4 regions of the Pseudomonas sp. HP_14 genome follow, and region 1 is predicted to be linked to each of the others. Evidence: predicted binding sites of a transcription regulator. Region 1 holds the regulator's gene; each other region holds the start of a gene.
What was found. The regulator FliA, encoded in region 1, starts transcription of late flagellar genes. The targets are predictions, from matches to a motif close to CTAAAGTTTNNNNNNNNNNNGCCGNTAA.
Positions count from the first base shown of each region.

Region 2: ACYASS_RS16170 (methyl-accepting chemotaxis protein) is a predicted target of FliA. The motif match lies at 5,762-5,789, and genes of this name have one in related genera.
Region 3: motA (flagellar motor stator protein MotA) is a predicted target of FliA. The motif match lies at 2,045-2,072, and genes of this name have one in related genera.
Region 4: ACYASS_RS03885 (methyl-accepting chemotaxis protein) is a predicted target of FliA. The motif match lies at 4,622-4,649, and genes of this name have one in related genera.

Region 1 is NZ_JBTOQI010000033.1:46,290-53,646, forward strand. Features, by position in the region: gene ACYASS_RS17885 (chemotaxis protein CheA) at 1-1,254, opposite strand, end outside; gene ACYASS_RS17890 (protein phosphatase CheZ) at 1,293-2,081, opposite strand; gene ACYASS_RS17895 (chemotaxis response regulator CheY) at 2,101-2,475, opposite strand; gene fliA (RNA polymerase sigma factor FliA) at 2,767-3,507, opposite strand; gene fleN (flagellar synthesis regulator FleN) at 3,504-4,337, opposite strand; gene flhF (flagellar biosynthesis protein FlhF) at 4,453-5,781, opposite strand; gene flhA (flagellar biosynthesis protein FlhA) at 5,793-7,357, opposite strand, start outside.
Region 2 is NZ_JBTOQI010000022.1:310,097-317,453, forward strand. Features, by position in the region: gene ACYASS_RS16140 (gamma-aminobutyraldehyde dehydrogenase) at 1-91, opposite strand, end outside; gene ACYASS_RS16145 (ABC transporter permease) at 118-945, opposite strand; gene ACYASS_RS16150 (ABC transporter permease) at 935-1,873, opposite strand; gene ACYASS_RS16155 (ABC transporter ATP-binding protein) at 1,875-2,915, opposite strand; gene ydcS (putative ABC transporter substrate-binding protein YdcS) at 3,116-4,267, opposite strand; gene ACYASS_RS16165 (tellurite resistance TerB family protein) at 4,486-5,223, shown strand; gene ACYASS_RS16170 (methyl-accepting chemotaxis protein) at 5,847-7,357, shown strand, end outside.
Region 3 is NZ_JBTOQI010000042.1:221,553-228,909, forward strand. Features, by position in the region: gene rhdA (thiosulfate sulfurtransferase) at 1-349, opposite strand, end outside; gene ACYASS_RS21465 (HDOD domain-containing protein) at 395-1,930, opposite strand; gene motA (flagellar motor stator protein MotA) at 2,140-2,991, shown strand; gene motB (flagellar motor protein MotB) at 2,995-4,017, shown strand; gene rsgA (small ribosomal subunit biogenesis GTPase RsgA) at 4,137-5,168, opposite strand; gene orn (oligoribonuclease) at 5,265-5,801, shown strand; gene ACYASS_RS21490 (trimeric intracellular cation channel family protein) at 5,991-6,605, shown strand; gene queG (tRNA epoxyqueuosine(34) reductase QueG) at 6,699-7,357, opposite strand, start outside.
Region 4 is NZ_JBTOQI010000003.1:152,782-160,138, forward strand. Features, by position in the region: gene ACYASS_RS03860 (SurA N-terminal domain-containing protein) at 1-902, shown strand, start outside; gene ACYASS_RS03865 (methyl-accepting chemotaxis protein) at 1,061-1,552, opposite strand; partial or broken gene ACYASS_RS03870 (PAS domain-containing protein) at 1,604-2,377, opposite strand; gene ACYASS_RS03875 (Gfo/Idh/MocA family protein) at 2,602-3,621, shown strand; gene ACYASS_RS03880 (TraR/DksA family transcriptional regulator) at 4,009-4,413, shown strand; gene ACYASS_RS03885 (methyl-accepting chemotaxis protein) at 4,700-6,316, shown strand; gene ACYASS_RS03890 (T6SS phospholipase effector Tle1-like catalytic domain-containing protein) at 6,563-7,357, shown strand, end outside.

The DNA.
Region 1 (7,357 bases):
CACATCAAGGTTGGAAACCGCCTTGGACATGGCTTCGTCGCCACTGTTGAGACCCAGGCGCACCAGACGGTTACGCACCAGCACCAGTTCGCCGACCATGTTCATGATCTCGTCCAGGCGCGCGGTATCAACCCGTACGGTGGTTTCCGCTTCCGAGGCGACCGGTTTCTCGGCCGGTGGCGCAGCTGGCTTGGCTGGCGCAGGAGCAGGTGCAGCAGCCTTGGCGGGCGCTGGCGCGGCTGCCGGTTTGGCCGCTGCAGCCGGAGCAGGCTTGGCCGCCGGTGCTGCTGGCTTGGCAGGCGCAGACACGGCCGCAGCAGGTGCAGCAACCGCCGCAGCTACGTCAGGCTCGAACTTGCCTTTGCCATGCAACTCGTCAAGCAGTGCTTCAAATTCGTTATCGGAGATTTCGTCGCCTTTACCGGCCGGCGCGCTGGCAGCAGGTGCCGCCGCAGCAGGTGCAGGAGCCGCTGCGGCGGAAGGATCGAACGAACCCTTGCCGTGCAGCTGATCGAGCAACGCTTCGAATTCATCGTCGGTGATGTCGCCGCTTTCCGCTTTGCCAGCGGGTGCGGCAGCTGGAGCGACGGCAGCAGGCGCTGCACTGTCTGCAGCAAACTGGCCTTTGCCGTGTAACTGATCGAGCAGCGATTCGAATTCCGAATCGGTGATCTCATCGGATGCCGCTGCGCCAGTGGTCGGCGCGGCAGCAGCCGCTGGCTGCTCTTTCGCGGAATTGAGCTGATCAAGCAAGTGCTCGAATTCGGTATCAGTGATCTCGTCTGAAGCGGCTTCAGCGGCAGCTTCAACAGGTGCCTCTTCTACTTCTTCCAAGGCTTCAGCCGCAGGAGCTTCGTCAGCCGATGCTGGCTCAGCCAGCCGCGCCAGTGCCGCGAGCAGTTCCGGTGTAGCCGGAGTGACTTCGCTACGTTCGCGCACCTGGCTGAACATCGCGTTGACCGCATCCAGCGCTTCCAGGACCACGTCCATCAATTCCGAATCAACGCGACGCTCACCCTTACGCAGGATGTCGAAGACGTTCTCGGCGATGTGGCAGCACTCCACCAGCTCATGGAGCTGGAGGAAGCCGGCGCCCCCTTTTACAGTGTGAAAACCGCGAAAAATTGCATTGAGCAGATCTGCGTCATCCGGTCGGCTTTCCAGCTCGACCAACTGTTCAGACAACTGCTCCAGAATTTCGCCGGCCTCTACCAGAAAATCCTGAAGGATCTCTTCATCGGCGCCGAAGCTCATTGGGGTGCTCCCTAAAATTAACCGTCAACAGACCAGACTTAGAAGCCCAGGCTCGATAGCAGATCGTCTACATCGTCCTGTCCGGACACAACGTCTTCCCGTTTATCGGCATGAATCTGCGGACCTTCACCCTGTTTGAGATGTTTTTGTGGATCTTTTTCTGCGCGGATGGATTCGTCGTCATGTTCGATGCCCGCAAAGCGGTCGACATGACTGGCCATGAGCACCAGTTTGAGCAGATTGCTCTCCACTTCAGTGACCAATTGCGTGACGCGCTTGATCACTTGACCGGTAAGGTCCTGGAAGTCCTGAGCCAGCAGAATATCGTTGAGGTGGGAGGAAACCTTCTGGGTATCCTGTTCGCTGCGCGTCAAGAAACCATCGACACGCCGCGCCAGCTCACGAAACTCTTCTGCGCCGACTTCACGGCGCATGAAGCGCCCCCAGTCAGCACTCAAGGCCTTGGCCTCATCGTTCAGACTATGGATCAGCGGGGTGCTTTCCTCGACCAGATCCATGGTGCGGTTAGCTGCGTTTTCCGTAAGCCTGACAACATACGACAGGCGTTCGGTGGCATCCGTGATCTGGGACACTTCTTCAGCTTGCGGCATGTTCGGGTCAATTTGAAAATTGACGATCGCACTGTGCAGCTCGCGAGTCAGCTTGCCGATCTCTTGATAGAGACCGCGATCCCGAGCCTGGTTAAGCTCGTGGATCAATTGCACCGCGTCGCCGAAACGGCCTTTTTCAAGGCTCGTCACCAGCTCGCTAGCGTGTTTCTTCAGGGTCGCTTCAAACTCGCCCATTGACGTTTCGTTGTTCTCCATAGAGCCCTCGCGGCATACATCAGCTATTGACGCGCTCGAAGATCTTGTCGATCTTTTCTTTCAGCGCCTGAGCCGTGAATGGCTTGACGACATAACCATTGACGCCGGCCTGAGCCGCTTCAATGATCTGGTCGCGCTTGGCTTCTGCGGTCACCATCAACACCGGCAGGTGCTTGAGGCGCTCATCGGCACGTACTTTACGCAGCAGGTCGATACCGGTCATGCCAGGCATGTTCCAGTCCGTTACCAGAAAGTCAAAAGAACCGCTTTCCAGCATCGGCAACGCGGTAAGCCCGTCATCGGCTTCGGACGTGTTGGTGAAGCCCAGATCACGTAGCAGGTTTTTAATGATCCGCCGCATCGTTGAGAAGTCATCAACGATGAGGATTTTCATGTTCTTGTCCAATTCGACCTCCAAGCAGTCTTTGACGCGTTCAGCACCTGAACGCGCTGTTCAATCAATACCGGCACAGCTCACATCGGCTGTGCGAAAACGACGACGGGCTTGGTATATCAACAACTATGGAAACCGCACAGCAAATCCACGGGCTGCATTAAAGCTATTGCTTCTACAGTCCGTGGAGCGAAATACCTGTACGGCTCCAGCCTTGTCCACTGTCCCACGTAACGCTTTGCACAGCCTGCTCACACGCGACACGCCATCACCAAGGACGCATACCGCCTGTCAACGCGCTCGCCACTCTCCCAAACGCCCCCGCAAACGAGCGGCGCACTGGCTGTGTAACTGGCTGACTCGCGATTCACTGACCCCCAGGACCTCACCGATTTCCTTGAGGTTCAGCTCCTCGTCATAGTACAGCGCCAAGACCAGACGTTCACGCTCAGGCAAGTTGGCAATTGCATCTGCCAACGCAGCCTGGAAGCGTTCATCCTCCAGGTCGCGCGACGGCTCAAGCGAACCGCTTGCGCCATCCTCATGCAGCCCTTCATGTTCGCCGTCCTGTAGCAGGTCGTCAAAACTGAAGAGGCGACTGCCCAAGGTATCGTTCAAAATCCCGTAATAATCATCGAGACTCAATTGGAGTTCGGCCGCAACTTCGTGATCTTTAGCGTCGCGACCTGTTTTAGCTTCAATTGAGCGAATTGCGTCACTGACCATGCGCGTATTGCGGTGAACAGAGCGTGGCGCCCAGTCCCCTTTGCGCACTTCATCAAGCATCGCACCGCGAATACGAATCCCGGCATAAGTCTCGAAACTCGCGCCCTTGGTGCAATCGTACTTGGTGGACACTTCCAGCAAGCCGATCATGCCCGCCTGAATCAGGTCTTCGACCTGAACACTGGCTGGCAGACGCGCCAGCAAGTGGTACGCAATGCGCTTGACCAGCGGAGCATACCGCTCGATCAACTCATATTGCGAGTTTCTGGAAGCCTTGCTGTACATCTGGTAGCCGCTCGCGGTCATTGAACAGGCCCTGCGCTTGTCTGGTAAACCAGTCGCTCGACGAAGAACTCAAGATGCCCGCGAGGGTTGGCAGGCAGTGGCCAGGTATCGACCTTCTGCGCAATAGCCTTGAACGCCAGTGAGCATTTAGAGCGTGGGAAAGCTTCGTATACGGCACGTTGCTTCTGGACGGCCTTGCGAACACATTCGTCGTAAGGCACGGCGCCAACATATTGCAAGGCAACGTCAAGGAAACGGTCGGTCACCTTGGTCAGCTTGGCAAACAGGTTGCGACCTTCCTGCGGACTCTGGGCCATGTTGGCCAGAACCCGGAAACGGTTCATGCCGTAGTCGCGATTGAGCAGCTTGATCAGCGCGTAGGCGTCGGTGATCGAAGTAGGCTCGTCACAGACCACCAGCAACACTTCCTGAGCAGCGCGGACGAAGCTGACCACTGACTCGCCAATCCCGGCTGCGGTGTCAATCACCAGCACATCCAGATTGTCGCCAATGTCGCTGAACGCCTGGATCAGGCCGGCATGTTGCGCCGGGCTCAGATGAACCATGCTCTGGGTGCCGGAAGCGGCAGGCACGATTCGAATCCCGCCCGGACCTTGCAACAAAACGTCGCGAAGCTCACAACGGCCCTCGATCACATCAGCAAGGGTGCGTTTAGGCGTCAGGCCAAGAAGGACATCGACATTCGCCAGGCCAAGGTCGGCGTCCAGCAGCATGACGCGCCGGCCGAGCTCGGCCAAGGCCAGCGAAAGATTCACTGACACGTTAGTCTTACCGACGCCACCCTTGCCGCCGGTCACCGCGATCACCTGTACGGGATGCATGCTGCCCATGTTATTTCTTTACCTTGTCTTGCGTAGACCGTAGCCAGATTGCGGGCGACACGCTCAGTGAAGAGCCATGCCGGGCAGACCATCGATGCAGGTAACGTCCAATAGTTCGCTTCACTTAACCGACCCGTTTGTTGGGGTTGTGGTAAAGGTCGGCGAACATGTCCGCCATGGCCTCTTCGCTTGGCTCTTCTTGCATCTGCACATTGACCGCACGCGACACCAGTTGGTGCCTGCGAGGCAGGTGAAGATCATCAGGAATTCGTGGGCCATCAGTCAGATAGGCCACTGGCAGCTCATGACTGATCGCAAGGCTGAGCACCTCACCCAGGCTGGCAGTTTCGTCCAGCTTGGTCAGGATGCATCCCGCCAGACCACAGCGCTTGTAGCTGTGATAGGCCGCAGTGAGCACCTGTTTCTGGCTGGTGGTTGCCAGTACCAGATAATTACGAGACTTGATGCCGCGCCCTGCCAGACTTTCCAGCTGCATGCGCAACGCCGGATCACTGGCTTGCAGGCCGGCGGTATCGATCAACACGACACGCTTGCGCAGCAGCGGATCAAGCGCCTGCGCCAGCGACTGGCCAGGATCGACATGAGTCACCGGCACATTGAGGATGCGACCCAATGTCTTGAGTTGCTCCTGAGCACCGATACGGAAACTGTCCATGCTGACCAAAGCGATATTCTGTGCGCCGTACTTGAGTACGTAGCGCGCCGCCAGCTTGGCGAGCGTGGTGGTCTTGCCCATGCCGGCAGGGCCGACCATGGCAATCACACCACCCTCTTCCAGCGGCTCCACGTCAGGCACTTCAATCATGCGCGCCAGGTGCGCCAAGAGCATACGCCAAGCCTGACGCGGCTCGTCGATATCAGGGATCATTTCCAGCAGGTCGCGCGACAGCGGGCCGGACAAGCCGACACGTTGCAGACGGCGCCACAGATTGGCCTGTGCCGGACGGCTGCCTTGCAACTGGTTCCATGCCAGGGAGCCAAGCTGGACTTCCAGCAGCTCGCGCAGGCCGTTCAATTCAAAACGCATCGAGTCGTAACCGCGCTGATTACCTGCTGGCGCAGCCGGTGCGGCCTGTGGCTGCACAAAGGGACGCGGCGGCTCTTCCAGAGTCGGCTCGATGTGAGTGTCAGCGGCGCTCAATGGCAAACCGGCAAACAACTGGCGATTGGTCGCGCCGTCGCTGTCACCACGATTGTTCAGTTCTGCCTGAGCCGAGACGATGCGCGACTGGGTTTTGCGCAACTCGTCCTCAAGCTCGATATTCGGGACGCGAGGCGCCAGCGCGGACAGCTTGTAATCCAGGGCAGCAGTCAGCTCGACGCCACCGGCAATTCGCCGGTTGCCGATGATGGCCGCTTCAGCGCCCAGCTCATCACGAACCAGTTTCATGGCTTGACGCATATCGGCGGCGAAAAATCGCTTAACTTGCATGACTCACTACCTCAGCCGTTAGGCCCGACAGTCGCTACGATGGTTACTTGCTTGTTGTCAGGAATTTCCTGATACGCCAACACGTGCATATTCGGTACAGCCAGCCGCCCAAACCGCGACAGCATCGCCCGAACCGGGCCGGCTACCAGCAGAATCACTGGCAAGCCTTGCATCTCCTGACGCTGGGCGGCATCGATCAGCGAACGCTGAAGTTTCTCTGCCATGCTCGGCTCGAGAAGAACGCCTTCTTCCTGACCCTGACCAGCCTTCTGCAGACTATTGAGCAATATCTGTTCCAACCTTGGCTCCAGCGTGATAACTGGTAGCTCCGGCTCAATGCCTACAATGCTTTGCACGATGGCGCGACTCAAACCGACCCGAACAGCAGCCACCAATGCGGCGGTATCTTGACTCCGTTGAGCGTTGTTGGCGATAGCCTCGGCAATCGTCCGGATATCCCGAACCGGTACCTGTTCAGACAGCAACGCCTGCAATACCTTGAGCAACGCCGACAACGAAAGGATGCCCGGTACCAGCTCCTCAGCGAGTTTAGGCGAGCCTTTAGCCAGCAATTGCATCAATTGCTGCACTTCTTCATGGCCAATCAGCTCGTGCGAGTGCTTGTAGAGAATCTGGTTAAGGTGGGTCGCGACCACGGTACTGGCATCAACCACGGTATATCCAAGCGACTGAGCCTGACTGCGCTGGCTGATTTCAATCCAGACAGCTTCCAGACCAAACGCCGGGTCCTTGGCGGTAATACCATTGAGCGATCCGAAGACCTGGCCAGGGTTAATCGCCAGTTCGCGGTCCGGATAAATCTCTGCTTCTGCCAACGTGACGCCCATTAGCGTCAAACGATAGGCACTTGGCGCCAGGTCCAGGTTGTCGCGAATATGGACGGTCGGCATCAGGAAGCCCAACTCCTGGGAAAGCTTCTTACGCACGCCTTTGATTCGCGCCAAGAGCTGACCACCCTGATTGCGGTCCACGAGCGGAATCAGGCGATAGCCTACTTCTAGACCGATCATGTCGATAGGCGTCACGTCATCCCAGCCCAGCTCTTTTGAGTCCTGCGCACGGGTTGGCGACGGCAACATCTCTTGCTGACGTTTGACCTCCTCCAGCGCCATGACCTTGACCCTGTCCTCTTTCTTCCACAGAACGTAAGCGATGCCGCAAGCAACAAGGCCAAGGCTGATGAAAGAAAAATGCGGCATGCCTGGCACCAGGCCCATCACAATCATGATCGCGCCCGATACACCCAATGCTTTCCACGAGGTGAACATCTGACGGTTGATCATCTTGCCCATTTCTTCCGAACCGGAAGCACGGGTCACCATGATTGCTGCGGCGGTGGACAACAGCAGTGATGGCAATTGCGCCACCAAACCGTCACCGATGGTCAGCAGCGTGTAAATCCTGCCAGCGTCGGCGAAGGTCATGCCGTGCTGCAGCATGCCAACCAGCATGCCGCCGATGAGGTTGATAAACAGGATCAGCAAACCAGCGATGGCGTCACCACGAACAAACTTGCTCGCACCGTCCATGGAACCGTAGAACTCGGCCTCCTGGG
Region 2 (7,357 bases), on a different contig from region 1:
CCAGCACGCGGCCCAGTGCCGGGTTGAACACTGACTGCTGGGGACCTTCACCTTTCACCAATTGGCCGTTGATCAACAGTTTGGTTTGCATGGGGGGCATCTCCTTTTGGCTCTGGATTATTTTCCACCGCTTCCCGCCACGCTTTCACCGCCGCGGGTCAGGTAATACGCGCCAAGAATCGGCAGCATGGTGACGATCATGACCAGCATGGCCACTACGTTGGTGACGGGCACATCCCTGGGTCGACTCAGTTGGTTAAGCAACCAGATCGGTAACGTGCGCTCGTGTCCTGCGGTGAAGGTGGTGACAATGATTTCATCGAACGACAGCGCAAAAGCCAGCATGCCGCCTGCCAGCAAGGCCGAGCCGAGGTTGGGCAGAATGATGTAGCGAAAGGTTTGCAAGCCGTCTGCGCCCAGATCCATCGACGCTTCAATCAGGTTCTGGGAGGTGCGGCGTAATCGAGCGATGACATTGTTGTAGACGATCACCACGCAGAAGGTGGCATGGCCGACGATGATGGTGAACATGCCCGGCTCTATCCCCAGGGTTTTGAACGCCGCCAGCAAGGCCAGTCCCGTGATGATGCCGGGCAAGGCGATGGGCAGGATCAACACCAGCGAAATGGAGTCTTTGCCGAAGAAGTCACGCCGGTACAGGGCGAGAGAGGCGAGGGTGCCCAGTACCATGGCTATCAACGTTGCGATAAGCGCGATCTTCAAGGACAGCTTGATCGCTTCAAGCACGTCAGGGCGGGAGAACGCCACGCTGAACCACTTCAGGGTAAAGCCTTGGGGCGGGAAGCTGAAGGCGGCGTCCTGAGTGTTGAACGCATACATGAAAATAATCAGGATCGGAAAGTGCAGAAATACCAGGCCGCCCCAGGCTGCCAGTTTCAGCCAGATGGAGGCCCGTTCTGACGGGGGCACAGTGTCAGAGCGCATCGAAAGCCCCCAGTCGTTTGACGATGGACAGGTAAACGGCGATCAGCAGAATAGGCACCAGCGTGAACGCAGCTGCCATGGGCATGTTGCCGATGGCGCCTTGCTGGGCATACACCATACTGCCGACGAAATAGCCCGGGGGGCCGATCAGTTGCGGCACGATGAAGTCACCCAGGGTCAGAGAAAAGGTGAAGATCGACCCCGCAGCGATGCCCGGTATGGCTAACGGCAGGATGACCTGCGTGAATGTCTGCCAGGGGCGAGCGCCCAGGTCTGCTGAGGCTTGCAGCAGGGTCGGCGGCAGTCGCTCCAGCGAAGCCTGGATTGGCAGAATCATGAATGGCAGCCAGATATAGACGAAGACCATGAAGCGTCCCAGATACGAAGTCGACAGGGTGCTGCCACCAACTCCGGGTATCCCCAGAATGAACTGCAACACCGGTTCCAGCCCCAGGTGCTGAATGAACCATTGCGCCACGCCGCCTTTGGCCAGTAATAACGTCCAGGCGTAGGCCTTGACGATGTAGCTGGCCCACATCGGCAACATCACGGCGATGTAAAAAAACGCTTTGGTTTTGCCTCGGGTATACCGCGCCATGTAATACGCGATGGGAAAGGCGATGATGCCGCTGGCGATGGAGACCGCGATTGCCATAGTCAGCGTACGTTTGATGACATCGAAGTTTGCCGGTTGCAGCAGCGCCGAGAAGTTGCTCAGGGTCAGGTCCGGCGTGACCGTCATGCTGAAGTCGTCGAACGTGTAAAAGCCCTGCCACAGCAGGCTGAGCAGTGAACCCAGATACACGGCGCCAAACCAGATCAACGGCGGGATCAGCAACAGCGACAGGTACAGATTCGGTCGTCGATAAAGCAAGTTGCAGAACCTGCGCATGACAGTGGCTGGCGGCTGAGGCAGGGCGCGGCTCATTTCACGAACCTGCGTTCACAGGCATGTCCCTGAGGACGACCATCGCTTCGCGAGACCATCGCACCAGCAGCCGCTGTCCTGTTTCATATGGCGAGCCGTCATCCCGCCATTGGCTGTTGGCCTGACTGACATTGAGACGCTGCCCGCTTTCCAGCGTCAGTTCGTAGCGGGTGGTGCTGCCCTGGTACTGAATGTCGTGCAACAGTCCGCGGACTTCAACCTCATGGCTGGCCAACGGGCCCTCGGCGAAACGGATATGTTCCGGGCGAATCGAGAAGGGCTGGGGGCTACCACTCAATTGCGCAGCGAGATCGCCATGCAGCACATTGGAGGTGCCAACAAACTCGGCAACAAAGCACGTCGCCGGGTTCATGTACAGATTACGCGGCGTATCGACCTGTTCGATGCGGCCTTTGTTGAATACCGCAACCCGGTCTGACATCGACAGTGCCTCGGTCTGGTCGTGAGTGACGAAAATGAAGGTGATGCCCAGTTGGCGCTGGAGTTTTTTCAGTTCGCCCTGCATCTGTTCGCGAAGCTTCAGATCCAGTGCGCCAAGGGGCTCATCCAGCAGCAGAACTCGAGGACGGTTGACCAGCGCCCGAGCCAGAGCGACACGCTGGCGTTGGCCGCCCGACAACTGCACGGGCTTGCGCTCGCCATAGCCCTCCAGAGCGACCATGGCCAGAGCCTCATCGGCTTGGGCATAACGCTCGTGCCTGGCGACGCCTTTTACTTTCAGGCCATAGGCGACGTTGTCCCGCACATTCATATGGGGGAACAACGCATAGTCCTGAAACACGGTATTCACGTCGCGTTGATAGGGCGGCAAGCCCGTGGCTTCTTCACCGTGGATGCGGATCGAGCCCGTGTCAGGCTGCTCGAATCCGGCGATCAAACGCAGACACGTCGTTTTGCCTGAGCCGGAAGGCCCCAGCATGGAGAAAAATTCGCCGTCCTGAATCTCGATGCACACTTCGTCGACGGCCTTCACCTCGCCAAACTGTCGGGACACATTGCTGAAATGGACTGCGAGGGGCATGGTGGAACTCCGATGAGTGAGTGCCTTCAGAAACTTCGTCGTCGCGCAGCAAGCGGGCATTTGTAGGAGCGCGCTTGCCCGCGATTCGGTCTTTCAGCCGATGAATGTATTGCCTGTGCTGATGCCATCGCGGGCAAGCGCGCTCCTACAGGACCCTGTTTGCTGCGCGACAGCGCTGTGTCAGTTCAATGTTTGGGTTGTTACCGGCCACCCATAATCGCGATGTAGTCCTGGGTCCAGCGGCTGTAAGGGACGTACTTGCCGCCTTCGGATTGCGGCGTTTTCCAGAATGCGATGTGCTCGAATTGATCGAAACCGTTGGTCACACAGCCTTGCGGTCCGAGCAGCTCACTGGCCTTGCATGCTTCGGGTACGGCAGGCAGGGAACCGAACCATGCGGCGATGTCGCCCTGGACTTTGGGTTGCAACGACCAGTCCATCCATTTGTAGGCGCAGTTAGGGTGCTTGGCGTCGGCGTGCAACATGGTGGTATCGGCCCAGCCCGTGGCGCCTTCTTTGGGGATGGTCGAATCGACCGGTTGTTTGTCTGCTTTCAAGCCATTGACCATGTAGCCCCAGGAGCTGGAGGCTGCAACACCTTCGTTTTTCACATCACTCATTTGCACCGTCGCGTCATGCCAGTAGCGATGGATCAACGGCTGCTGTTTGCGCAGCAGGTCGAGCACCGCTGCGTATTGCACCTCGGTCAGTTGATAGGGATCAACGATGCCCAGCTCGGGCTTGGCAGACTTCAGATACAGCGCAGCGTCGGCCATATAGATTGGCCCGTCGTAAGCCTGGACCCGGCCCTTGTTGGATTTGCCATCAGGCAAGTCCTGAGCTTCGAAAACCACACTCCAGCTAACGGGTGGGACCTTGAACACTTCGGTGTTGTACATCAGTACGTTCGGGCCCCATTGGTAGGGCGTGCCGAATGTTTGTTGATCAACCACATACCAAGGACCGCCCTTGAGGCGCGGGTCGAGGTTCTTCCAGTTTGGGATAAGGTCCGGATTGATGGGTTGAACCCGCTTGCCTGCGATCAGACGTAAAGAGGCGTCGCCTGAGGCCGTCACCAGATCGTAGCCACCCTTGGTCATCAGGCTGACCATTTCATCAGACGTTGCCGCCGTTTTTACATTGACCTTGCAGCCGGTTTGTTGCTCGAACCCGGTAACCCAGTCATAAGCCTTGTCACTCTCGCCGCGCTCGATATAGCCGGGCCAGGCGACTATATCCAGTTGGCCTTCACCGTCACCGACGGTCTTGAATGTTTCGGCTGCCTGCAAGCTGGCACTGGCGATCAACGCGGTGATTGCCGCGCTCAGGAGTGCGGTGGTGTGTGCTGACATCAGAATCCCTCTTATCTAATTATGATCGGGGCAGTAATCAACAGGTGTAGCGCAACAATGACGAGGCTGCGGGGCTTATTGCTTATTAGTGTTTGGCTAATGTGCAGGAGCGCCGGTCGCGTTGCAACATCCAGAAGCACACCCGACAACAGCCCCGACACACTTCGTTTTACTCTGGCCAATACCCAACCAAACGAATAAGTCTGTGGAGGCTTTCCATGAACACGCGTGGCTTACTGGACCAACTTCTTAAATCCGGCCAGGAAATGCTGCAGAACAAGGCCGGTGGTGCAGGGCATCAGCAAGGTGGCAAAAAGTCTTCTGCCGCTGGCGGTCTTGGCAGCTTGCTGGGCGGTGCAGGTGGCGGTGGTTTGAACAGTCTGTTGTCAGGTGCGGGTGGCGGGGCATTGGCTTCAGGTGCCATGGGCTTGCTGATGGGCAGCAAGGGCGCCCGCAAAGTTGGCGGTAAAGTACTGACATATGGCGGTCTGGCGGCGTTGGGCGTGATTGCCTATAAAGCGTATGGAAATTGGCAGGCCAAGCAGGCTTCTGCACCGCAGGGCGAGCCGCAAACGATTGATCGCCTTCCCCCGGAGCAGGTCGAGGAACACAGTCAGGCCATCCTCCGTGCGCTGGTGGCAGCGGCCAAATCGGACGGTCATGTCGACGAGCGCGAGCGTGAGTTGATCGAGGGTGAGTTCACCAAGCTGACGGGTGATCAGGAATTGCAGCATTGGCTTCATGCCGAGCTTCACAAACCTCTGGACCCCGCCGAAGTCGCCCGCGCGGCCAAGACGCCTGAGATGGCGGCCGAGATGTACATCGCCAGTGTGATGCTTGTTGATGAAGAGCATTTCATGGAGCGCGCGTATCTGGACGAACTGGCCCGTCAACTCAAGTTGGCACCGGCTTTGAAGGCGGAACTGGAGATACAGGTGCGTCAGGCGCAGGTTTAATGGCTGCAAATGCGCAATTTTTTTCTGTGTTGCTAGTAGGTATTAGCGGGTTTCTGGAGCATTCACTGGCCGGCAGCGCCAGGATGCTTTTCCTGCCGAGATAGTGCGAACACCGCGAATCGAGCGTCGGGAGGCTGAGTGGAGGTGCCGTGGTGTGGGTCGCTCGGCATGGATGCCGAGAGAGCGCCGTTGGGCCATGGATGGCCCGTCGGCGCGTGCCCACACCACGGTGCCGGAGCGAAGGAACCCCTGCGAAGCAGGGGCCGGACGTCAGCTATAAATGGTTTCCCCCCTTTGCCGAAACAAAGGGGGTCGACCGTCAGGGCGAAACCAGGCGCAAGAGCACCCTCATTTAATTGAAACTGCGCGGTGCATGACGCGCGAAAAGCAGTGAAGGCTGTAAATTTTGATCCGCAACATCCAACAAAACCCCCGCATTCATTCGAATACACAAGGCCTGTAAGAAAATTCTCAAAGGTTGGCGGGAATAACCCTAATTTATCTCTGAAACAACCCCCTTAGTTCGTAAGAGGCTGGGCTATACTCAGGCCGCGTTGGGCCGTTTGTCGGTCCGCTTCTTGAACCCGGCGTGAAGTCCGGTGTTGAACTCTTGAGGGATGACCGTGAAGAACTGGACCTTACGCCAACGGATTTTGGCGAGTTTCGCCGTAATTATCGCCATCATGCTCATGATGGTTGTCGTCTCTTTTTCCCGCCTGTTGGCGATCCAGTCCAGTGAAGAGGAAGTTCGTCTGGATGCATTGCCCGGCGTTTACTACAGCACCTTGCTGCGCAGTGCGTGGGGCGAAAGTTATATCCGTACTCTGGAGCTGATTGGCGAAGGGCAAGGCCGCGAGCTGACGGCACCGGAAAAGGATCAGTTCAACGACTTCGAGGCTCGTCTTCAGCAGCAGGTCGATAACTACAAACAAACTATTTTTGATGATGCCGACAAGGCCAACTTCACTGACTTCGAGCGTCAGCGTGAGACTTACACGCGGCTGCTCAACGATGTTCATACCAATTTTCAACGTGGTGATTACGCAAAAGCCAAATCAGAGTTTTACGACCAGACGCGGCCCGTATGGTCTTTAGGGCGTAAGCAACTGAACGACATCATTGTCATCAATAAGAAAGTGGCCGATCAGGCGACCGATGAAATCGTTTCTGCCGTGACTGCTGCCAAGATCAGCATGGGTCTTTCTCTGCTCATTGCGATCATTGCCGCCACTGCATGCGGGTTGCTGCTGATGCGCTCGATCATGTCGCCGATGCAGCGCATCGTCAGCATCCTTGAAACCATGCGTACCGGCGACCTGAGCAAACGGCTCAACCTCGACCGCAAGGATGAGTTCGGTGCTGTGGAAACCGGCTTCAACGACATGATGACCGAATTGACCGGCCTGGTTTCTCAGGCGCAACGTTCTTCGGTACAGGTCACGACCTCGGTTACAGAGATCGCTGCCACCTCCCGGCAGCAACAGGCGACCGCCACTGAAACCGCTGCAACCACCACTGAAATCGGTGCTACTTCGCGGGAAATCGCAGCGACTTCCCGTGATCTGGTGCGCACCATGACTGAAGTCACCAGCGCTGCCGATCAGGCTTCTATTCTCGCGGGTTCCGGCCAGCAGGGGCTGGCGCGCATGGAAGACACCATGCATCAGGTGATGGGCGCTGCCGATCTGGTCAATGCCAAGCTGGCCATCCTTAACGAGAAGGCCGGGAACATCAATCAGGTGGTCGTCACCATCGTCAAGGTTGCCGATCAGACTAACCTGCTGTCGCTAAACGCCGCGATTGAAGCTGAAAAAGCCGGTGAGTATGGCCGTGGTTTTGCCGTGGTCGCGACCGAAGTGCGTCGCCTGGCTGACCAGACAGCCGTGGCCACCTACGATATCGAGCAGATGGTCCGTGAGATTCAGTCGGCGGTATCTGCTGGCGTGATGGGCATGGACAAGTTTTCCGAAGAAGTCCGTCGCGGCATGTTCGAAGTCACTCAAGTGGGCGAGCAACTGACGCAGATTATTCATCAGGTACAGGCGCTCGCACCTCGTGTGCTGATGGTCAACGAAGGCATGCAGGCTCAGGCCACCGGTGCCGAGCAGATCAACCAGGCGCTCGTCCAGTTGGG
Region 3 (7,357 bases), on a different contig from region 1:
GGCCACCGTCGATGTAGTGGTATTGGCTGTGACCAATCACATCCAGTAACCAAATAAACCGACCGGCCCAGCCGCCGCCTTCGTCATCGTAGACCACATACACCGCATTGGCGTTGTGCCCCAACTCGCCGAACAGTGCTTGCAGATCGGTTTTGGAGGGGAGCAGACCGGGTGCTGGAGGCTGGCCCAACTGAGTGCGTTTCGGATCAACGAAGCGCGCTCCGGGTATGTGCCCTGCGTCATAGCGGGCACTGCTGGTCAGGTCCACCAGAATCAGTTCCGGGGCATCCAGACGATCCTTCAGGTCGCTTGGCTCAATGACCAGCGGCAAGTCAGAGAAGACGGACATGTGCAGCCTCCAATTCGAAAAAAGAGGCGAATTGTAGCCCAGCTGTCAGGCTTTGCGACCACTAAAGCTCGTCAGCGCCCGTTCAATGCACTGGCAGGTTTTGCCGAAACCCTGCACTGAGGTTTCCGAAAACTGCCCGCCGCCCTGATCGGCCACGACCAGCATCAACACCTTGTTGTTACTGCTCAGGGATCGAATCAGCCAGTGTTTACCGGGAAACAGAGCGCGCAGGTTGCCCGGCAATAACGCCGAGAACTGCTCGATGTTGGCAGGTGTCATGCGTAATTGAGTTGGTTGTGCCAACAAACGCTGCAACACAGTGCTTTCCTTTATAGAGAGCGCGAGAGACGCCGCCTCATTTCGCAGCCCTGCGATCTGGTGAACACGCAGGACGGTACCGGTCTTGTCTGCCATCAGCAGCATCACCCGCTCCATGCCGCAGGAAACCAGCGCGTCCCTTGCCGTTGTGGTCAAGTGCATGGCGTTGCTGAAGGGGCTCGGTGTAGCAAGCAGCTCGGCACATTGCTTGCGCCAGTTTTGCAGGGCATCGGGGGAGGGTGGTGGGGCCGCCTGCAGTTTGCTGTGAATCCGGCGGGTCGCCCACGGCCAGATAAGGGCTTCGGCCGGGTGCCACAGGACAGGGTCGTTATGGTTGCGAGCGCTGCTGGCGGCGTTCTGGTGGGCCTGCTGCTGCACACTGTCCATAGTTTGTTGTAGATACAGGCTGCACAGTAATTCCCAGCGCAGGCAGTGCGGGCTGTCCCAGGCCTGTTGAGCCGAGAGTGCAAGGCCATTGCCCAGCAGAACCGTGTTGGCCGGCTGGTTGAACCAGCGCCGCAGGTTCGGATCGGCGTCCATCAGTTGCTGTTGCTGTAGCGGGTCATCGTTAGCCCGGGCCACATGCAGCGCTTTGACCAGTTGGCGTCGCTCGCTGATCAGTAATTTGTAACCTTGAGTGACCCACAACGGCAGGCGCCATAAGGTTGCCAGCTCCATGCACAGTTCCAGCAGGCTGACACCAAACAGCGCTTTCTCCACCGTGCGTGATGATTCGCCTTTATGGATCACCCGCAGTTCCCACTCATCCAGCAATTTCGGGTGCGCCAGGGCTATCGGCCACAGCGGCGCCAGAAACAACAAACTACCGAGGTGGATGTCTTGCCACAGGCGAGCAAGACGGCTGGCAAACAGACCGTTGGCCTGCTGTGTGGCGTGTTGGCTGATCAGCAGTAATTGCCGAAAAGTCACCGGGATTTTTTCGTTCTCCAGCGCGGGCAGTCGATTAAGCAGCACTTCGGTGCGCGCCAGACCCAGGCGAGTTATTGCCACTTCCAGGCTTTCAGCAGGTTCGGTCAGGCCGGTACCGTTGCTATTGGCTTCGCGCATCACGCTCAGGACCAGGGCCGGGCTGTCCTGCATCATGTCGGCGATGTCCCGCAGCGAGCGGCGACTATCGTTCAGCGCGCTGCGGACTTTGCTGTGACTGGCGAGAGGCACTGGCAACGCAATGCTGTCCAACTGTTTGATCCACGCATCAAGCGTGTTCGGAACGGGAAGCTGTGACGACGTTTCTGGAGGCATGCATCAAGGCCCGTGCGACTGAAAATTTAGGCAGTGGACACTGCGAAATCAATGGGTAAGACCCCTGTGTCAGGGCCCCCGTTCACCGGTCAACTGGCTTTTCGATTTATCTGGCTATAGTCTGGCTCACATATGCCGATAAGTAGAAGAAGAGTTTCAAGAACTTCCGCACATGTCCCTGAACCCGACTCAGTAAGTACTTTCTACCTATGGCTAAAATTATCGGCATCATCGTCGTTTTCGCGAGCGTGCTTGCGGGATACGTCCTTTCACACGGCAAAATTGCCGCGCTGATCCAGCCTTTCGAGGTGTTGATCATCGGTGGTGCGGCATTTGGCGCGTTTTTGCAGGCCAACCCTGGCTACATGACCATGCACGTGATGAAGAAGTCGCTGAAGATGTTCGGCACTCGCTTCACCCACGCGTTTTATCTTGAAGTACTGGGTCTGGTGTACGAAATTCTCAACAAGAGTCGTCGTGAAGGCATGATGGCGATTGAAGGGGATATCGAAGATGCGGCAGCCAGTCCGATTTTTGCCAAGTATCCCGGCGTGCTCAAAGACGAGCGCATGACGGCTTACATCTGTGACTACCTGCGCATCATGTCGTCGGGCAACATGGCTCCTCACGAACTGGAAGGCCTGTTCGATATGGAGCTGCAAAGCATCAAGGAAGAGCTGGGTCATCCTTCCCACGCCATTACCGGTATTGCTGACGGTATGCCCGGTTTCGGTATCGTGGCGGCGGTACTGGGTATTGTTGTGACCATGGCTTCGTTGGGCGATGGTGACAAGGCAGCGATCGGTAACCACGTAGGTGCGGCACTGGTGGGTACCTTCTTCGGTATTCTGGCGGCTTACGGTTTCTTCGGCCCGCTGGCAACATCCCTGGCTCACGACGCCAAGGAAGAACTGAACGTTTACGAATCCATCAAGGCTTCGCTGGTCGCTTCGGCTTCCGGCATGCCACCTTCGCTGGCCGTCGAGTTCGGTCGCAAGGTTCTCTATCCAGCGCATCGGCCCAGCTTCAGTGAGCTGGAACAAGCGGTTCGCGGTCGCTGAGTCATGGAAAATAATCAGCCGATAATCATCAAGCGCGTCAAGCGCTATGAGGGCGGGCACCACGGCGGCGCATGGAAGATTGCGTTCGCCGACTTTGCCACGGCCATGATGGCTTTCTTTCTGGTGTTGTGGCTGATGTCTTCGGCGACCCCGGAGCAGTTGGTCGCTATTGCCGGTTACTTCAAGGACCCGGTCGGGTTCTCGGAAAGTGGCTCGCCCTATGTAATTGATTTGGGCGGCTCGCCGGAAATGTCCCCTGACCAGACCCTGAACCCGGAAATCAAGAACACGCCGACGCCGGACACGGTGCCAATCGAAGCCGAGACAGCTGAAGCAAAAGCGGAAGAGGTAGAGCAGGAGCGCCTGGAACTGCTGCTTCAAGAACTGCAGAACAAGGTCAACGAGAACCCTGAACTGCAGAAATTCAAGGATCAGATCCATTTCGAGATTACTCAGGATGGTCTGCGGATCCAGATCACCGACGCGGATAACCGTCCGATGTTCGATCTGGGCAGTGCGCGACTGAAGCCGTATTTCGAAGACATTCTGCTGGCCATGGCTGACACCATCAAAGCAGTGCCGAACAAGATCAGTGTGAGTGGTCATACCGACGCCAAACCGTATGCAGGCAATGGCGAGTTCGGTAACTGGGAGCTTTCGGCCAACCGCGCCAACGCAGCGCGACGCGCTCTGGTGGCAGGTACTTACCCTGAAGGTCAAGTGGCGCGCGTGGTGGGTTATGCGTCATCGCTGCTGTATGACCGCAACCTGCCGCTCAACCCGGTCAACCGCCGCATCGACATCGTGGTCATGACCAAGAAAGCGTTGCAGCGCATGGAAGGCAGCCAGAACAGCGGCGCCGGGGATTCAGCACCAAAAACGCCGACCCCTGCTCCGGGCGCAGCGCCCGGTGCGTCGAACGGACAGCCAGCTGACCCGCAGGCATATGCCCAGCCACGTGAGTTGCGCCAGAAGCTGAACCTGTTCGAAGACGGCACGTTGAAGCTGGATGAGACCAAGAACTAAGGTTCAGCCGCAAGCTGCAAGCCTAAAGCTGCAAGTAAAAAGCCCGGACTCGTGAGAGTCCGGGCTTTTTTGTTCAACCTGTAAATTGCCAGGCGAAGCGGCTAGCTTGTAGCTTCAAATCAATAACTGCTTTCCGGCAAGCTGGCGATGATCGAGCGGTAGCTGTTCATGCGTTGTTGTTGCACGCGGCCTTCTTCCAGTGCAATCAGCAATGCACAGCCAGGTTCACGGTCGTGCTTGCAGTCGCGGAAGCGGCAGGTGCCGATCAGCTCGTTGAACTCGATGAAACCAGCTTCAACATCCGCACGACTGACATGGCCCAGACCGAATTCACGGATACCCGGTGAGTCGATCAGGTCGCCGCCACGAGGGAAGTGAAACAGACGGGCGGTGGTCGTGGTGTGCGTACCTTGTCCAGACAACTCGGACAGCGGGCCCACACGGGTTTCGACCTCCGGCAGCAAGCTGTTGACCAGCGATGACTTGCCCACGCCGGACTGACCCACGAAGACGCTGATATGCCCGTCCAGCTGAGCCTGCAATTGCTGCATGCCGTCGCCGTGATGCGCAGAAACCTCCAGCACCGGATAACCCAGCGTCCGGTAAACCTCCAGCAACGCATTAAGCGCCGGGGCGTTCTGTTCGTTGATCAGGTCGAATTTGTTCAACAGTAACAGCGGGCGAATGCCTGCGTGCTCGGCTGCGACCAGATATCGGTCAATCAGGTTGGCATGAGGTTCTGGCATTGGCGCGAACACAATCACGATCAGATCGACGTTGGCGGCAACCGGCTTGAGTTGCCCGCGGCTATCGGGGCGGCACAGCTCAGTAGTGCGCGGCAGTTGCGCGACGATAACGCCGATGCCCTGGTTGCCAGCGCGCCAGACCACTCGATCGCCGGTCACCAGTGCAGGAAGGTTGGCGCGCAGGTGGCAGCGGAAAACCTGACCGGCCTGATCGCCGTCCTGCGCTTCGACTTCGACTTGCACGCCGAAGTGGGCGATCACCAGCCCGGTCTGCTCAGGACCAAGGTCGCCGCCCTCGAGTGTTTCCAGAGTTTGTGATTCGCGTTTGGCGGCACGTGCAGCGCGCTCGCCTTGAATTTTTTCGATGCGCCAGTTCTGACGACGATTGAGTTGGCGTTTGGCCATGGGTGTTCCGAGTGATAAAGCAGCTGATAAGTAAACGCGGGGGAGTCTAGCACGCCGGGGTGAGCTAAACTGCGCGCCTACGCTGAGGAGCCAAATATGCAGAACAAGCAGAATCTGATCTGGATCGATCTGGAAATGACCGGCCTGGACCCGGACACCGACGTCATTATCGAAATGGCCACGATCATTACTGACAGCCAGCTCAACACCCTGGCTGAAGGTCCGGTCATCGCCATTCACCAGAGTGATGAAACCCTGGCCAGAATGGACGAGTGGAATACCCGTCAGCACGGCGGTTCGGGCCTGACCCAGCGGGTTCGCGAGAGCACTATCAGCATGGCTGAAGCAGAAGCTCAGACCCTTGAGTTCATCAAGCAATGGGTGCCGGAGCGCAGTTCGCCGATCTGCGGCAACAGCATTTGCCAGGATCGTCGCTTCCTTTATCGGCACATGCCGACCCTGGAACACTACTTCCACTACCGCAATCTGGACGTTTCCACGCTCAAAGAGCTGGCTGCCCGTTGGTCGCCTGAGCTGAAGTTCCAGAAGGGCAGCACCCATCTGGCGCTGGATGACATCCGCGAGTCGATCGCCGAGCTGCGCTTTTATCGCGAGCATTTCATTAAAGGCTGATGCTTCCATCGCGTCGATTTCTGCTTTTGCAGGAGCGCGCGCGATGGCTATGGATCAGGCAATTAATTTGTCGACCCTGATATCGAATCGCGGGCAAGCGCGCTACCACGGGAAATTGTCGATCTGACGGCTTTGCCCTCTTTTGGTGCTTGCCCTAAACTGCGCGGCTTCGTCGCAGGGACTGCCGCCATGTTGTTGATGCTCTATCTGATCGCTATTACCGCTGAAGCCATGACCGGCGCGCTGTCTGCTGGCCGGCGGGGCATGGACTGGTTTGGGGTGGTGTTGATCGCCTGCGTCACAGCCCTTGGCGGCGGTTCGGTGCGTGATGTATTGCTGGGCCATTACCCGCTGACGTGGGTCAAGCACCCGGAATACCTGATCCTGACCAGCGTCGCAGCCTTGCTGACGATCTTCATCGCACCGTTGATGCGCCATCTGCGCTCGCTGTTTCTGGTACTCGACGCGCTTGGTCTGGTGGCTTTCACCCTGATCGGCACGATGACCGCACTGGAAGCCGGGACCGGCTTGCTGGTGGCCTCTGTCTGTGGCGTGATCACTGGGGTCTTTGGCGGCATCCTGCGGGATATCTTCTGCAACGACATCCCTTTGGTATTCCGTCGCGAGCTATACGCCAGCGTCTCGTTCCTCGCGGCCTGGTGCTTTCTGCTGTGTCAGCATCTGCAGTTGCCTGAAGAGCAGAGCATCCTGATTACGTTGTTTGGCGGCTTGCTGCTGCGGCTATTGGCTATCCGGTTTAACTGGAACATGCCCAAGTTTGTCTACAAGGGTGATGAGCACTAACCGGTAGGAGCGAACTTGTTCGCGAGGATTTCTGTCAGGCAACACGAATTCATCGGTTGAAATAATTTCTCGCGAACAAGTTCGCTCCTACCATTAACTGCGGTGTTGGTGCTGCCGCAACGCCCACTCCACATGCTCCCTCACCAGCTCCGACGGATACTCCCGTCGCGCCTCCAGCGCCTCCAGCACCGGAATCGTCGACGGTGCATTGCCCAGGCCGACTGCCAGATTACGCAGCCAGCGCTCATAGCCCGCACGGCGCAGGGGGGAGCCTTCGGTACTGCTGAGGAATTTATCCTCATCCCACATGAACAGCTCGGCCAGGCCTGCGTTATCCAGATTATGTCGTGGCTGGAAGTCGCTCTGATCGGTCGGACGGGCGAAGCGATTCCACGGGCAGACAATCTGGCAGTCATCACAACCAAATACCCGATTGCCGATCAGCGGACGTAGCTCTTCGGGTATCGCGGTTTTCAGTTCAATGGTCAGATAAGAAATACAACGCCGGGCATCCAGCACATAAGGCCCGACAAAGGCTGCGGTGGGGCAAATGTCCAGGCACGCGGTGCAGCGCCCGCAATGCTCGGTCGCATGGGGTGGATCCACCGGTAACGGCAGGTCGACAAACAGCTCGCTCAGAAAGAAAAAGCTTCCGGCTTTGCGATTGAGCACCAGTGTGTTTTTACCGATCCAGCCCAGCCCGGCCTGTTCAGCAATGGCTTTCTCCAGCACCGGGGCGCTGTCAACGAAGG
Region 4 (7,357 bases), on a different contig from region 1:
GCAAGGGCGTCTACGACCCGGCTTTTGAAGACGCGCTGTATGCGTTGAACAAAGACCAGGTGTCGGCACCGGTTCGCAGTGATTTCGGTTGGCATTTGATCAAGCTGCTGGGTGTTGAAGCTCCTTCGGTGCCGAGCTTCGCCAGTCTCAAGGGCAAGCTGACCAACGATCTGAAATCTCAGCAGGTCGAGCAGCGTTTCGTCGAGGCTACCAAGCAGCTCGAGGATTCGGCGTTCGAAGCCTCCGATCTGGCTCAGCCAGCGCAGGATCTGGGTCTGAAAGTGCAGACGACTGCGCCATTTGGTCGTGAAGGCGGTGAAGGTCTGACTGCCAACCGTGCAGTGATTCAGGCGGCTTTCAGTCCTGAGGTGCTTGAAGAGGGCTCTAACAGCAACGCGCTGGAGCTGGATCCTGAAACCGTGCTGGTGGTTCGCTCCAAAGAGCATCGCATGCCAGAGCAACTGCCTCTTGAAGCTGTTGCAACTGCGATCCGCGCCAAGCTGGTCCGGGATCATGCCGCTGAAGCAGTCAAGGCCAAAGGCGAAGCGCTTCTGGCTGGCCTGCGCGACGGCAAGACTCCTGTGGCTGCCAAGCAGGATGGTCACAGCTGGAAAGTGATGGAAGCAGTCACTCGTGGTCAGGAAGGGGTTGATCCTACCGTGCTGCAAGCGTTGTTCCGCATGCCCAAGCCCCAAGGCAAGGACAAGCCGGAGTTCACCAGCCTTTCGCTGGCAGATGGCAGTTTCGTGATTGTGCGCCTCAACGGCGTCAACGAGGCCACTCCGGCGACGGATGCGGAGAAATCCCAGTACCGTCGCTTCCTGGCCTCTCGTGCCGGTCAGCAGGACTTTGCTGCGTACCGTGCACAGCTGGAGAGCAAGGCCAAGATCGAACGCTTCTGATGGTTTGATCGTGTGCTAATAAAAGGCCGCTCATTGAGCGGCCTTTTTTATTTGCCTGTCGACGGTGCATTTCTATATGAGATCGCCTTTGCTACCTGATGCAGCGCTCACGCGCATCAAATATGGGCTGTCGCTTATTAACTGTGAGGAGTGGGATATCAACGCTTGGGATCCTGCGCAAAAGCCCTCACCGCATCCACCGCATTGCTGGTGCCTTCACTGATCTTGACGATTACCGTGCCGGCCTGATTCGCCAGATCGACACCTTTGATCGCGTTGTTGCGGGTGTGGTCCATGCTGGTAATAGCCTGCCGGGTTTCGCTTTGAATCATGCCGATCATTTCTGAAATCTCGGTGGTGGAGCGGCTGGTGCGTCCTGCAAGTTGCCGGACCTCATCTGCCACCACGGCGAAGCCGCGCCCCTGATCGCCGGCACGAGCGGCCTCAATGGCTGCGTTGAGCGCCAGCAGATTGGTTTGCTCGGCAATGCTGCGGATCGTATTAACGATGGTCGTGATCTGCTCGGAGCGCTCTCCCAGTTGGGAAATGATGTGCGAGGAGGCTTCTATGCTTGATGATATCTGGCGCATTTCGCTGGCAGCCTGATGAATGACTTGAGTGCCTTGTTCAGCGACTGTCTGTGTCTCCACCGAGATGTGGTACGCCTGCGCCGCGCTGCTGGCGTCACGCTCATGCTGTTCAACGCGTGAGGTAATGTCTGAAGCAAACTTGACCACTTTGAAGAGCTTGCCATTGGCGTCATAGACCGGGTTATAGCTGGCCTCCAGCCAAATGACATTGCCTTGGCGGCCCATCCGTTTGAATTGTCCGTTGAAAAACTCCCCCCGGTTCAATTGCTGCCAGAAATCGCGGTATTCACTGCTATTGATCAGCTCAGGCGGGCACAGAATGCGGTGGTTTTTACCGATGAGATCGGCCTCTGCGTAACCCAGCAGTCGCGTCAGGTTGTCGTTGGCACACAGGATCTGACCGTTGAGGTCGAATTCGATCACTGCCATGGCTCGGTCCAGAGCCGCAAGTTTGCTTCTTGCTTCACTGTCCGCCTCGACTTTGGCAGTGACATCCATTGCGTATTTAACGACTTTGATCACGTTGCCCGCTTCGTCCTTGATCGGGTTGTAGCTGGCCTCCAGCCAGACTTGCTGGTCGTCACCCGTCAAGCGCAGGAACGTGCCCGAGACATACTCACCGGCGCGCAGGCGCGACCATAACTGATGGTATTCAGCGCTGCGGGCGTAGGCGGGAGTACAGAACCGTTTGTGTTCTTTACCGATGGCATCTTCGGCTCTGCAGCGCATGGCCTTCAGAAAGTTGGGGTTGGCGCTCAGCACCACGCCATGGGTATCAAATTCAATCACTGCCATTGAGCGATCTATTGCCTTGAGCAGGCTTGCCTGGCGGTCAACGATTTGCTGAAGGGCTAACAAATCTTTCTTGGCAGCATTGAATAGCATGGAAGCGGTCTCGGTAAGGACAATCTATAGGTGATCCTTATCCGTGGTCAGGAGAGGGCGGTGCCATCGTGCTTATCCATTTGCGTCGGCATCATCATAAATGGCATTCAGTATATTTGTACAAAAAATTGTACGAAAAATTATTCTTGTATAGGTATTTTCCCGGGTTGACCATGGAGTTCATTCCTTTAGTGTGGTCACACTGGAATTGGAAGGAGAGTCTTATGCGTATCGGTTTGGTGGGTTATGGCAAGGGCGGCCGTTACTTTCATGCACCGTTTATCGCCAGTCTGCCGGATGCAACCTTCGTGGGTGTCGTCACTCGTTCCCCCGAGCGTCGACAAGAGCTCGCTCAGGATCACCCCGACGCGCAGGCCTTTGACACGTTGGCCGATATGGTCGCCGCGGGTGTCGACGCGGTGGCGATTTCTACGCCCATGGCTTCCAGGCCTGCGCTGATTCGGGAGGCTATCGAGTTGGGCGTGGCGGTGGTCAGCGACAAGCCCTTCGCCGCCGATGCTGCACAGGCTTGTGCCCTGGTCGAGGCTGCGGAGCGCAAGGGGGTCATGCTCAGCGTTTATCAGAACCGGCGTTGGGATTCGGATTTCCTGACGGTGCGAAAGTTAATCGGCGACGGGGTGTTGGGCGAGGTTTCCCGCTTCGAGTCCCGCGTTGAACGCTATTCGCCTAAATCTGTGGGCAAGGCTGCGGGTGGAGGCATGTTGCGTGACCTGGGCAGTCATCTGGTGGATCAGGCTCTGGTGCTGTTCGGGCCGGTGGCAAGGGTCTATGCCGAGTTGAGTTTTTCAGCCCCGGATCAGCCTTTCGATCATCAGTTTTTTGTTTCTTTGACGCATGAAAATGGCGTCGTTTCGCATCTGTGGGGCAGTTGTCTGCAGAACGCTGCGGGGCCTCGGTTCCGGGTCAGTGGCTCCAAGGGTTGTTATACGGTTAAAGGGCTGGATTGTCAGGAGGACGCCGCGCTTGCGGGGCTGACGCCGAGGTCGGAAGGCGAGCAGTGGGGCGTGGAGGAAAAGCACCGCTGGGGTTGGTTGGCACAGGGGGAGCTGCGTCAGCAGGTGCCCACTGAGCGTGGGTACTGGCCGGAGTTTTACCGCCAGTTGCAGGCCGCCTTGGCGGGTGACGGCGATAATCCGGTCAACCCGCATGATGCGATTGATTCGGCGAGGGTACTTGACGCTGCACGCCTAAGTGCCCTTGAGGGGCAGGTCGTGGTGCTATAGTTCTCAGCTTGATGCCTGCTTAATGGCGAATGGCTTTACCTTTGGGGGCGTTGGCGCTTATATTCGGAAATCTTCTGGGCAGTGGCCTCCATTCCGGTGGCCGCCGTTCGCACGAGCTGGGTACGACGCTGTCGAATCGCTGCCAAAGGGCCAATCCGGGCCCTTTTTGCTGTGCCGGATTAATGATGGGCGGTGACCGCTGACGTTTATTTGTCGGCTAATTGGCGCTTGTTTAGCAAATGAGTTGCCGACTGCCCAAGGCGGCCTTAGACTGCCGCCCCTCGTAAATTGAGTGCCAGGTGGCGCTTGGAGACTATGGCGCTTTTACGGCAACGCAGAGCCGCTCCTTAATTCGCCTTAATGCACGTTTTTTTTATAGAGAAATCAATGACAAAGGAAAAGTTGCTGGCCATGCCGGCCGATGACTACATGAATGCCGAACAGCATGCTTTCTTCGTCGAGCTGTTGCAGGGTATGAAGGTTGAAATCCACGAGCGTATCGAGCAGAGCCGCATTGCTATCGAGAGCCTGGATACGCCTGCCGATCCCGCCGATGCCGCTTCAGTTGAAGAAGAGCGTCACTGGCTGGTGAATGTGATCGATCGTGATCAACGTATGCTCCCTCAGTTGGAAATGGCGTTGACGCGCATTGCCGACGACAGCTTTGGCTGGTGTGACGACAGCGGTGAGCCTATCGGTCTCAAGCGTCTGTTGATCAGCCCGACCACCAAGTATTGCATCGAAGCGCAAGAGCGCCACGAGCAGATCGACAAGCATCAGCGTCAAGCCTGATCAAACAGGGCAGGCGGGACCATACATCGGGTCCCGCCGCCTGTTTCTCCTCCTCTGATTCACGGCCTCCCTGGCCAGCCATGGAATCACAGGATCCATTGCGTTAAACCCTGTCTCGCCAGTTCACTTTTGTTCGCAGCCGTTTGATGCTCCGTCTTGATTGCTCCGGCCCCGAGATATAGCCATCTGCTTTCCTGTTGCATTACAACTAACGATTCATGGCGAAAAGCCTTTATCTGGCGTCTAATGCAAACAAAATAATGATAAGCATGACGGGGTATCGCACATGGTCGCAAATGGAGCTGTGGTCACTACAACGCGTGAGATCCCGCCCGGGAAAGCGAAGGCCGTCTCACGATCTGCGTGGTGGGTGCCTGTCTTGCAGAGTGTTGCGTTGGCATGCCTGTTGATTGCCATGGGTTTTGTAGAGATTTCCGTATACCTGGCGGTCCCTCTCGCCCTGGTGTTTATTTGGCTACCGCGCTTTTTCTCCGGCGTCTCTGTGGCTGATGTCGAGCAAGACCCGCGTGCTGAAATCAACCGTCTGACTCGTGATTTGTCGCGCTCGACCAGTCATAACGCGCTGTCGGCCGCTGGCGTTGCGTTCTCTGTCAAGCAACTGGCCAGCAAGCTGCAGTCACAGTTGGGCGCTGCGGAAAAGATTGTTTCCAGCGCTGATGTCATGATTGCGACCGAACAGCAGACAGCTCAACTCAGCCAGTTGGCGCTTGCTGCGTCCGTTGAGACCCGGCAGAGCAGCGACGCTGGCCGAAGCGTGCTGGGCGATTCCATTACGCGTATGCACTCGCTCAGCAAGCGAGCGGTGGGCAGCCGCCAGTTGATCGAGGAACTCAGCCAGCGCAGTGAGGACATTCAGCGCGTTACGCTGGTTATTCAGTCAATCGCCAGCCAGACCAATCTGCTCGCGCTTAACGCCGCCATTGAGGCGGCCCGGGCTGGTGAGCACGGCCGCGGGTTCGCCGTAGTTGCTGATGAAGTACGTGGGCTGGCCGGGCGAACCGCGAGCGCGACCGAGGAGGTCGGGCAAATGGTGGCCGATATTCAGCAGCGTACAGATCAGGTCGTTGAGCAGATTCGCCAGTTGTCATCTGACCTGGACGACGGAGTCGATCAGGTCGAGCTCACCGGGCAGCATCTGGAGAACATCGCCCGGCTGGCCGCCGGAGTCGAGTCTCAGGTGGGCGAGATTGCTCAGGGCGCAGAAACCAATCAGCAGCAATTGTCCGCCCTGTTCGTTGCGGTGCAGCAGATGCGTAGCGATCTGGCGGTGAGTGACGAGCAGACGCGAAAACTGGCTGATGCAGCGGTGCAGATGGAAGGGCAGGCCGAGACTATCAGTGAGAGGCTGGCTGAGGTCGGTCTGGATGATTATCACCAGCGTGTCTATGACCTGGCCCGTGAGGGGGCGAGTCAGATCGCGGCTAGGTTCGAGGCTGATATCGACGAAAACCGGATCACGCTGGAAGATTTGTTCGACCGCACTTATCAACCGGTTCCCAATACTCGGCCTGCGAAATTTCAAACACGTTTCGACCGGTACACCGATCAGGTTCTGCCTGGCATCCAGGAGCCCATACTGGCCCGCCATGATGGTCTGGTATTTGTCATCGCCTGTACGCCTCAGGGCTACGTGCCTACTCATAACAAGGCCTTCAGCCAGCCGATGACCGGTGATGTACTGGTGGACACGGTGCACAGCCGCAGTAAGCGCAAATTCGATGATCGCACAGGCATCCGCTGTGGCAGCCACCAGCAGGCGGTGTTGTTGCAGACCTACACCCGTGACACTGGCGAGCTGATGCATGATCTGTCGGTACCGGTCATGGTCAAGGGCCGTCACTGGGGTGGACTGCGTTTGGGATACAAACCGCAAGGTGTGTGATCCACGCGTGCCTGATAAAGAAGAGCCAAGTCCTCGGGCCGATAAGAACAAGAAGTCTCTATCGGATGCGGATTCAGGAATTATTGTAAGGGTTTATTGTTTTCTGCCTTAAATGATGTAGGGCTTTTCTGAAAGTTATGTAACTGAGTTGACTAAGCTCTATCTGCGCGCAAGCTGTTTATATCAAGTTGTTCAATTGATTTAAACGCAGCTTGAGTATTGGCTGCGCCAACAGGTGGATAGGGAATGAAAAATACAAGGAATGTATTAACTGCGCAGGATGCGTCCAGTGTCTCGACATTAGGCGTGACGGTGCGTGTCGGGCTGTTCTTTGACGGCACGGGCAATAATCGAAGCAATAGCCAGATCGGCGCCGATTGTCGATCAATGGCTGAAGTCACGGGGGGCAAACATATTGCCGAATGCGGCGGACGGCACAGTGATCCGGCCAGTAGCTACAGTAATGATTTAAGTAACATTGCCAAGTTGGCTGACCTTTATAGCAGTCGTCCTGTGGCGAGCAATCTAGGGGACGGCTTGAAAGTGTATTGGCCGATTTATATAAGTGGTATAGGCACCTTGTCAGGCGGGCGTGATTCGGTTTGGCCAGGTCAGAGTTTTGGGCGCGGCAGGACCGGCGTTATTGCCAAAGTGGAGCGAGGTGTGGAGAAGCTGGGTGCGCTTTTGGCGTCATTCTCGCAGCATAATCCCGGCTGCTCCATCAGCGGGCTGGAGCTGGATGTTTTTGGTTTCAGTCGGGGGGCTGCCGCAGCCCGGCATTTTGCCAACGAAGTGCTCAAGCAGGAAAAAGGTACGCTGGAGCCGATGCTCAAGCGTCGTAGCGTGCCGTTGGCGCCTTGCTTTTCCTGGCAAAACGGTAGCATCAAAATAAAGATGATCGGGCTGTTTGACACGGTTGCCGCCGTGGGCGGCATTCGGGATATGGGGAATCTGGCGGATGCAAGTAACGACAAAGTGAACCTCTATCTACCGCCTGGCTGTGCCGAGCAGGTACTGCATCTGGTGGCTCGCGACGAAGAA